DNA from 3 places in the Pseudomonas sp. MH9.3 genome. Region 2 is predicted to be linked to each of the others. Evidence: predicted binding sites of a transcription regulator. Region 2 holds the regulator's gene; each other region holds the start of a gene.
The links. Region 2 encodes FliA, which starts transcription of late flagellar genes. Its sites were predicted from a motif close to CTAAAGTTTNNNNNNNNNNNGCCGNTAA; they were not measured.

Region 1 (3,275 bases), 130 kb from region 2:
CCTGCAGCACTTTCTCCGAGCTTTCGCGAATTTCGACGATGGCCGCACCGGCGGTACCCGCCGTTTCCACGCCCTGGCTCACTTCGAGCACACCGCCGCGCATGCTTTCGACGGTTTCGCGCACGCCGGCCTGGATTTTCTCGATCATGATCGCGATTTCCTTGGTCGACTTGCCGGTGTTCTGCGCCAGCAGGCGCACCTCATCGGCCACCACGGCAAACCCGCGCCCTTGCTCGCCGGCCCGGGCCGCTTCGATGGCGGCGTTGAGCGCCAGCAGGTTGGTCTGGTCGGCAATGCCCTGAATCACGCTGATGATCGAGGAAATCTGTTCGGAGTGCTGGCCCAACCCGGCCACCTGAGTGGAGGAGTGCTGCACGGTTTTGGCAATGCCGTTCATGCTCGCCAGCGTATTTTCGATGACCCGCGCGCCGTCCTTGGATTGCTCGCCCGAACGGCTGGCAAGCTGGTGCGCCTCGTCGGCGTTTTCCGAGACGTGATGGATGCTCACGGTCAGCTCTTCAATGGTGGCGGCCATCATCGAGGCCGAGGTCGACTGCTCCTGAATCGCACCGGACAGTTGCTCCGACGCGCCGGAAATCTGCTGCACCGATACCACCAACTGGTTGGCCGCTTCGCTGATCTGTTGAATCATTTCCCGCAGGCGTTTCTGCATGCGGTCGAAGGCTTTGGGCAACTCGTCATGGCTGCTGGTGTCGATCACCGTATCCAGCTTGCCGTTGGCAATCGCGGTGGCGGCATCAATCGCCAGTTGCAGGCGCCGAGTGGTGCTACGGCCCAGAGAGGTGGCGAGGATCAACGACAACGCAGCCGACAAGATGCCGCCCACGATCAGGATCGTCAGCGCCATGTGCTTGGCATCGATCATTTCCTGGCTTCTTTGCGCCAGCAGGGCGGTTTCGGTGGCGGTGATTTCAGCCAGGGTCGCACGCATGCTGTCCATCTTGGCCTTGTCTGCGCCGGCGGTGATGCGCGCGTCCAGTTCGTCATCGGGCAGTTTGCTTGCGGTGAGGCTTCTGCGCAGGGCGATGATCGGGTCGATGTCTTCGGCAAGCCAGCGCTTTTGCGTGTCGCCCAGGGTGGCCAGGCGTTGTTGCTGCGCCGGGTTATCCGCCGTCAGGCGTTTGAGCAGCTCCAACTTCTCTAAAAAGCGTTTTTCGCCGGCTACCAACGGTTCCAGAAAGTTGTCTTTGGACGCGATGACGAAACCGCGCATACCGGTTTCGATGTTGATCAACTGTTCCAGCGCCAATTGTGCGGCGCTTAATACTTCATAAGTGTGCACGTTACTATTTGTAGCATCTTCTACAGTTTCGAAGCCTCTATAGGCGCTCCCCACCAATAAACCGATCAGTACAACGACTGCCGTAAAACTTGCATAAAGTTTCTGCGAAATGCTTAGTTTGCTGAACATGATGTTCGGTCCTGAAACGAGCCTATCCATGGCATATATAGTGGGATTGTTGTGTGTTTCGGGCAGGGATTAAGGGCTCCGTAACTAACTATCGGCCGGGCTGTTGTTAACTTTAGAGGCGGCCTGCAAAGGGTGTGATAGTTCGCTACTTTTTTGCTTTTTTTACGTCTTGTTCATTGATTCGACAAGCGCCTCTTGCCGTAGCGGGAGAGGCGCCTGAAATGGGCGACTTACCGAGCAATCATCCCGGCCGCCTGTTCGGTGGCTTCGGTGGTGCGCGTTGCCAGCTTGCGCACCTCGTCGGCCACCACTGCGAAACCACGCCCGGCCTCGCCGGCACGCGCCGCCTCAATCGCGGCATTCAGTGCCAGCAGGTTGGTCTGGCTGGCGATGCTCTGAATCGTCCCGACAATCTGCGACAACTGCGCAATGTTGGTTTCCAGCGTGCGCTGGTGCTCGCCCTCCGCCGCGCGCAACGCTTGCTGTTCATGCTGCAAGTGCACATCCACCAGCGCGCCCACCACCCGCAGTGGCGCACCCTGCGGATCGCGGCGCGTCTGGCCGCGCGCGCGGAACCAGCGGTATTCGCCAGTTTTCATCTTCAACCGGTATTCGATATCAAACGGCGTTTGCCCGGACTTGTCATTCAAGTGCGCGCCAAACGCATTCAGGCTGCGCTCCTTGTCATCCGGGTGCAGCCGGGAGGCCCAGCTGTCCAGCACATCGGGAAACTCCTGCACCGTTTCAAAACCCAGCAGGCGTCGAAACTGAGGCGACCACCAGAAGGGGTTCTTCGGGTTCACCGGGTCGCCGGCAATCACTTCCATGTCCCACAAACCGTCGGAAAGCATCTCCCTGGCCAGTTCGAAGCGGGTGATGATCACGTCGTGTTCCTGATCGCGCTGCAGCTGATCATGAATATCGCGCAACGCACCGGCCACGCGGATCGGCGTGCCGCGCTCATCGCGCAGCGTTTCACCCTGGGCGTGAAACCAGCGGTAGGAGCCGTCCTTCATCGCCAACCGATTGTTCACGTTGTACGGCGTGTTTCCCGACTTGTCGTTCAGATGCCGCGCAAAGGCGTCGAGCGTCGCCTGCTTGTCCTGCGGATGCAGGCGATCGGCCCAACTGGCCAACACGTTTGGAAAATCACGCTCGTCAGAGAAGCCGAGCAGGCTGCGAAATTGCGGCGACCACCAGAAACGGTTCTTCGGATTGATCGGGTCGCCCGCCACCACCTCCATGTCCCAGAGGCCCTCGCTGGAGGCGCGGTTGACCAGGTCGAAGCGGATTTCGGAGGCCTGGGCGGAGGCGGCCGACTCGCGCAGCAATTCACGGGCAGATTCGAGTTCGTTTTCGAGCTGGGTGATGCGCGATTGCGCTTCACGGCTGGATGATTCAAGCACGGCCAGCGCATCAAGCACCGCTGGGGCGGTTGTGCGGCGATCGATATGAGGCTGCTGACCGCTTTTGATCGCCGCTGTCAGTTGGTGCAGGGCGCGACGGTCACGGTGTAGAAAGGCAAAGATGGACATAGCGTAAAGGCTCAATAAGTGATGCGGGCCTCATCCATGGCACCTTGCCATCTATGTCGACAGGTTGTTGAGAAACTGTACATTTATTTTGGTTTTGCATCGGTGTTTGACGCGTTGACTTGCTATTGGCGGGCACAGCCCCATAACTACCTGCATATCCATTCAGCGTGAGGGCAGACCATGACCAACCACACCGAAACCGCCATCCTCGCCGGCGGCTGCTTCTGGGGCATGCAGGACCTGCTGCGACGCTACCCCGGCGTGCTGCAAACACGCGTCGGTTACACCGGCGGCGACGTGCCCAATGC
Region 2 (3,275 bases):
ACCCTCGGCCGCATTCTCAATGTGCCGGTGACCCACGTCGACCCGGGCCAGTCCCTGGCCAACGCCCTCGACCCGCTGCTGCGCAAGCGCGTGGTGCTGATCGACACCGCCGGCCTGCAAGCCAGCGATCCGGCGTTGCGCATGCAGCTGGAAAGCCTGGCCGGCCGTGGGATCAAGTCGAAAAATTACCTGGTGCTTGCAACCACCAGCCAGAAACAGGTTCTTACCGCTGCGTATCACAGTTACAAGCGCTGCGGTCTGGCCGGCTGCATCCTCACCAAGCTCGACGAAACCGCGAGCCTGGGCGAAGTACTGAGCCTGGCAATCAGTCATGAATTACCGGTCGCCTACCTGACCGACGGCCCGCGAATCCCGGATGATCTGCATCTGCCGCGTCGTCATCAGTTGGTCAGCCGTGCCGTGAGTGTGCAAATGCAAGACGAGCCTAGCGAGGAAGCGATGGCTGATATGTTCGCCGACCTTTACCACAACCCGGCAAAACGGGTCGGTTGAGGCAGGATGAACACCGTGAAATGTACCTACATCGATGGTCTGCAAGCGATTCAAGCGGCCAAGCCATGTAGCCTGCGTCTAAGCAAGACAAGGTAAAGAAATAAAATGGGCAGCATGCATCCCGTACAGGTGATCGCGGTGACCGGCGGCAAAGGTGGCGTCGGGAAAACTAACGTGTCAGTGAATTTGTCCCTGGCCCTGGCAGAGCTTGGCCGTCGCGTCATGCTGCTGGACGCTGACCTGGGCCTGGCGAACGTGGACGTTCTGCTGGGGCTGACCCCCAAACATACCCTTGCCGATGTGATCGAAGGGCGCTGTGAGCTGCGCGATGTGCTGCTGCAGGGGCCCGGCGGGATCCGCATCGTGCCGGCTGCCTCCGGCACCCAGAGCATGGTGCACCTGAGCCCGGCGCAGCATGCCGGCCTGATCCAGGCGTTCAGCGATATCGGCGACAACCTCGACGTACTGGTGATCGACACCGCCGCCGGCATCGGCGAGTCCGTGGTCAGCTTTGTGCGCGCCGCGCAGGAAGTGCTGCTGGTGGTGTGCGACGAGCCCACTTCGATCACCGACGCCTACGCCCTGATCAAACTGCTTAACCGTGACTACGGCATGAACCGCTTCCGCGTGCTGGCCAACATGGCCCAGAGCCCGCAGGAAGGGCGCAACCTGTTCGCCAAGCTGACCAAGGTCACGGATCGTTTTCTCGATGTCGCCCTGCAATACGTTGGCGCAGTTCCCTACGACGAATGCGTGCGAAAGGCTGTGCAAAAACAGCGTGCGGTCTACGAAGCATTCCCGCGTTCCAAGTGTGCGCTGGCATTCAAGGCGATTGCCCAGAAGGTCGATACCTGGCCGCTGCCCGCCAACCCGCGTGGGCATCTGGAGTTCTTCGTCGAGCGATTGGTGCATCAGACAAGCGCGGGTCCTGTGCTATGACATCCAGCGGCTACAACCTCTATAAAAAATCGGCACGCGACAGCCAGGGCGAATTGATCGAGCGCTATGCGCCGCTGGTCAAGCGCATTGCCTATCACCTGCTGGCGCGCCTTCCGGCCAGTGTGCAGGTCGAAGACCTGATCCAGGCCGGCATGATCGGCCTGCTCGAAGTGTCGACCAAGTACGACGCGAGCAAGGGCGCCAGTTTCGAGACGTATGCGGGTATTCGCATACGTGGCGCGATGCTCGATGAAGTGCGTAAAGGGGATTGGGCGCCGCGTTCGGTGCACCGCAATACGCGGATGGTCAGTGACGCAATTCGCTCAATTGAAGCAAAAACCGGTCGCGACGCTAAAGATCACGAAGTTGCGGCCGAACTCCAATTGAGTCTCGATGATTATTACGGGATTTTGAACGATACCTTGGGCAGCCGCCTGTTCAGTTTCGACGACCTGTTGCAGGACGGCGAACACGAAGGGCTGCACGAGGACGGCGCGAGTGCGCATATGGAACCGTCACGCGACCTGGAAGATGAACGTTTCCAGGGCGCACTGGCGGAAGCCATTGCCAACTTGCCGGAGCGTGAGCGCCTGGTCCTGGCGCTGTACTACGACGAAGAGCTGAACCTCAAGGAAATCGGTGAGGTCCTGGGGGTCAGCGAATCGCGTGTCAGCCAGTTGCATAGCCAGTGCGCAGCCCGTTTGCGGGGGCGTTTGGGAGAGTGGCGCGCGCGCTGACAGGCAGTGTGGGGACACTGCAGACGATACCGCGAGGGTCACGACCTTCGCGGGGTCGACCCGTGGTGGACCCGGCAGTCCTTTTTGTGTAACGCCTGTTGATTGAAATGGCGCGTCCAGGTGCTGGGCGCGTTTAAGACTGCTTGGAGGTCGAATTGGACAAGAACATGAAAATCCTCATCGTTGATGACTTCTCAACGATGCGGCGGATCATAAAAAACCTGTTGCGTGACCTTGGGTTCACAAACACGGTCGAGGCGGACGACGGCATTACGGCGATTCCGATCCTCAACAGCGGCAGCATCGACTTTCTGGTAACCGACTGGAACATGCCGGGCATGACTGGCATCGACTTGTTGCGCCATGTGCGCGCCGACGAAAAGCTGCGCAGCCTGCCTGTACTGATGGTGACCGCCGAAGCCAAGCGTGAACAGATTATCGAAGCCGCCCAGGCCGGGGTAAACGGTTACGTGGTCAAGCCATTCACTGCATTGGCGCTAAAAGAGAAGATCGAAAAAATCTTCGAACGCATCCACGGCTAATGCCATCGCGGGGGAGCTATGGAGCATAAAGAAACAACATTGGGCGATTTTGAGTCGACCCTGAAAAAACATGCTCACCAGTTGGTCGACAGCCTTGAAAAAGGTCATTTCGGCGACGCGGTGCAGTTGATCCATGAGCTTAACCAGACCCGTGACCGCGGCCTGTACCAGGAAGTGGGCAAGCTCACGCGCGAGCTGCACAGTGCGATCGTCAATTTCCAGATTGACCCGCACATGCCCCAGGCCGAAGAAATTTCGCAGATCACCGATGCCACCGAACGCCTGTCCTATGTGGTCAAGCTGACCGAAGCGGCGGCCAACCGCACCATGGACCTGGTGGAAAACGCCACGCCTCTGGTCAATGGCATGGCCACCGAGGCTCAAGCGCTTAGCCACGACTGGGGCCGCTTCATGCGTCGCGAAGTCGGTGCTGAAGAGTTTCGTGAACTGGCCCGTCGGGTCGACGGTTTTCTGTCGCGCAGCGAACAGGAAAACCGCACGGTGGCGAGCAACCTCAACGATATTTTGCTGGCCCAGGATTACC
Region 3 (3,275 bases), 1.6 Mb from region 2:
CAGTTGCTGTCCACCCTCAGTCGGCTGATCACCGAGCGTGGCGTGGAAGCGCAATGGCTGGAATTCGAGCTGACCGAAACCGCCGTGATGCGCCGCAGCGACCTGGTCAAGCAGACCATGGACGCCCTCGGCCGCCTCGGCGTGCGGTTTTCCCTGGACGACTTTGGCACTGGCTTTTCGTCGTTCGTGCACCTCAACAGCCTGCCGATTGCCTTGCTGAAGGTCGACAAGAGCTTTGTCGGCGGCATGGAGGAGCGCGAAGAGAACCGCAAGCTGGTCCACGCCATGATCAACCTGGCCCACAACCTCAACCTGGAAGTGGTGGCCGAAGGCGTGGAAACGCCGGAGCAACTGGCGTTGCTGCGCCTGTTCGGCTGCGACCAGGCCCAGGGCTACCTGATCAGCAAGCCGTTACCGTTGCCGGAGTTGGTGCAGTATTTGACTCACGGCAAGGGCCAGCAGGCGCAACTGGGCTGACGTGCAAACCCCATAAACGGTGGGAGAGAGCAAGCCGCTTCCCACCGTTTTAACCAGGCAGTGCCGCCTGCCGAATCATCCGCTTGATCTTCGCTTCAAACGCCCAGGTCAGGCTCACCGCCGCACACGCCAATCCCAGCGCCAGCCCCCACCACACCCCTGTCGGCCCCCAGCCAAAGGTGAACGCCATCAACCACGCCGACGGCGCGCCGATCAGCCAGTAGCAACCGAGCCCCACCAGAAAGGTGGTCTTGGCGTCCTTGAGCCCACGGATGCAGCCCATGGCGATGGTTTGCACACCGTCGAACAGTTCGAACCAGGCCGCCACCGCCAGCAGGCTGACGGCCAGTACGATCACATCGTGGAACGCCGGGTCGTTGTGGTCGAGAAACAGACCAATCAGCGGGTCGGAATACAGCCACAAAACCCCGGCAAACCCCAGCATCACCACGCCGCCAAAGCCCATGCCTACGCGCCCGGCCGTACGCACCTTCAGCAATTGCCCGGCGCCGTAGTGCTGGCCGATGCGCATGGTCACCGCGTAGGACATACCCGCCGGGACCATGAACGCCACCGAGACGATCTGCAGGGCAATCTGATGCGCCGCCAACTGCGTGCTGCCCATGGTGCCCATGCACAGCGCCGCAAAGGCGAACAGCCCGACCTCCACCGCATAGGTGCCGCCAATCGGCAGGCCCAGGCGCCATAGCTCGCGCAGGTAATGGGTATTGAGGCGCAGCAGGCCGGTGCTCAGCGGGTAGGCGGCATAGACGCGGTTGCTGCGGATGTACGCCATCAGGGCCAGCGCCATGCCATTGGCGACAATGGCAGTCACCAGGCCGATGCCCATCAGGCCGAGCTTGGGCAGGCCGAACATGCCTTCGATCAATGCATGGTTGAGCAGGTAGTTGACCACCGTGCCGCCCAGGCTGATCACCATCACGGGCGTCGCCTTGCCGATGGCGCTGGTGAAGCCGCGCAAGGCCATGAAGCTCAGGTAGCCGGGCAGGGCGAACGGCAGCAGGGTCAGGAACTGCCCCGCCGAATGCACGTTGGTTTCGGTCTGGCCGAACATCAGCAGCACCGGCTTGAGGTTCCACAACAGCAAGGCCGCCGCCAACGCCATCAACCAGGCGAGCCACAGCCCGGCCTGGGTCAGGCGGGTGGCGCCTTCGATATCCCCTGCACCATGACGAATGGCGACCAGCGTGCCCACCGCCGCAATCACGCCGATGCAGAAAATCGCCACGAACGAATAAGTCGCCGCGCCCAGGCCACCACCGGCCAGGGCTTCCGGGCTCAGGCGGGCCATCATCAAGGTGTCGGTCAGCACCATCAGCATGTGCGCCAGCTGTGAGGCGATCAACGGCCCAGACAGCCGCAGAATGGCCCAGAGTTCGGTACGTGCCGCAGGCTGCATGATCATCACACTCGAAAAGGCGGAAGGATGGCGAAGGGGGATTCTCGGTGCTTTGCGCGCAATTGTAAAAAGAGATGAATGCAATCGTTTGCGTAATGCCCCCTTGATTCTCTCAAGTATTGGCAAACCCCGCCGAAGTAGGTGTGTCGGACCTTCACCCCGACGTTTCCCACTAGATAATTTGCCGAGCATCGCTATGAGATCAGGATGATCCTGGCCTCGGTCAGGAGCTGTCATGTCTCAACCTCGCGCCCGGATTGCCTCACAGTTAGGTCTCGCACTGGCCGTGATTCTGGCTGTCGCCATCGGCGGCAGTACCGTTTTCGCCTTGCGTTCTCTCGACTCCGCCAACCTTGCCACCCGCGAGGAGCATCTGGCCAGCGAGGCGCGATTGCTCGCCGATCAGCTCAATACCTTCCACAGCACCCTGCGCGAGAGCACGCAGCGCCTCACCGGCCTGTTTGAAAAGCGCTTCAGCGCCGGGTTGAGCGTGCGCGCCGATCAGATGATCGCCGTGGGCGGCGTGCAGACCCCGAGCCTGTTGCTGGGCAGCGATGTGCTCAACAACAACTTCACGGAAGTGGATGAGTTCAAGCAGATGTCCGGCGGTGTGGCCACGGTGTTCGTGCGCAGCGGCGACGACTTCATCCGCGTCAGCACCTCCCTGACCAAGCAGGACGGCAGCCGCGCCATCGGCACCGTGCTGGACCGCCAGGGCCCGGCCTATCAGCGCGTGCTCAATGGCCAGGTCTATATCGGCCGCGCCGTGTTGTTCGACCGCTCCTACATGACTCAGTACAGCCCGGTGCGCGACAGCAGCGGCAAGGTCATCGCCGTGCTGTTCATCGGCTTTGACTACACCGATGCGCAGGCCGCGCAGTTCGAAAACCTCAAGCGCTTCCGCATCGGCCAGACCGGTTCCCTGGCCCTGCTCGACGAACAGAAGCACTGGCTGGTGCCGCCCGCTGGCGTGCAGGCGCCGGATCAAGCAGTGCCGGTGATGCTGGACCTGGCGAAAAAGCCTGGCGCAGGCCGCTTCTGGAGTGACAAAAACGAAGATTTCTACAGCGTGTCGGTGCCCTTCGAGGGCGGCCCCTGGGCCGTGGTGGCGAGCATGCCGAAAGCCGAAATTCGTGCCGTGACCTGGGAAGTCGGCATGCGGCTGGTGATCGGCAGTGTGCTGGCGATGTTGCTGGCGGTGGGCGCAATCGTGTGGCTGTTGCGCAGCAAGCTGGCGCCGCTGAGCGACCTGGTGCGTCAGGCCGAAGCCTTGGGTGCGGGCGATTTGAGCGCACGCCTCAACGTCTCCAGCCATGACGAGATCGGCCAGTTGGCGCGCAGCTTCAACCAGATGGGCGAAGCGCTGTCGACCATGGTG

Region 1: the regulator FliA is predicted to act here: its motif matches at 1,521-1,548, upstream of RHM60_RS07440 (methyl-accepting chemotaxis protein).
Region 3: the regulator FliA is predicted to act here: its motif matches at 2,009-2,036, upstream of RHM60_RS15600 (methyl-accepting chemotaxis protein).

What each region holds. Positions count from the first base shown of each region.
Region 1 covers NZ_CP133785.1:1,756,671-1,759,945, reverse strand. Annotated here, with positions in the region: gene RHM60_RS07440 (methyl-accepting chemotaxis protein) at 1-1,432, opposite strand, end outside; partial or broken gene RHM60_RS25680 (methyl-accepting chemotaxis protein) at 1,696-1,833, opposite strand; partial or broken gene RHM60_RS25675 (PAS domain-containing protein) at 2,005-2,676, opposite strand; gene msrA (peptide-methionine (S)-S-oxide reductase MsrA) at 3,148-3,275, shown strand, end outside.
Region 2 covers NZ_CP133785.1:1,883,391-1,886,665, reverse strand. Annotated here, with positions in the region: gene flhF (flagellar biosynthesis protein FlhF) at 1-513, shown strand, start outside; gene fleN (flagellar synthesis regulator FleN) at 619-1,452, shown strand; gene fliA (RNA polymerase sigma factor FliA) at 1,449-2,189, shown strand; gene RHM60_RS07975 (chemotaxis response regulator CheY) at 2,357-2,731, shown strand; gene RHM60_RS07970 (protein phosphatase CheZ) at 2,750-3,275, shown strand, end outside.
Region 3 covers NZ_CP133785.1:3,505,587-3,508,861, reverse strand. Annotated here, with positions in the region: gene RHM60_RS15610 (putative bifunctional diguanylate cyclase/phosphodiesterase) at 1-477, shown strand, start outside; gene RHM60_RS15605 (NorM family multidrug efflux MATE transporter) at 527-1,903, opposite strand; gene RHM60_RS15600 (methyl-accepting chemotaxis protein) at 2,133-3,275, shown strand, end outside.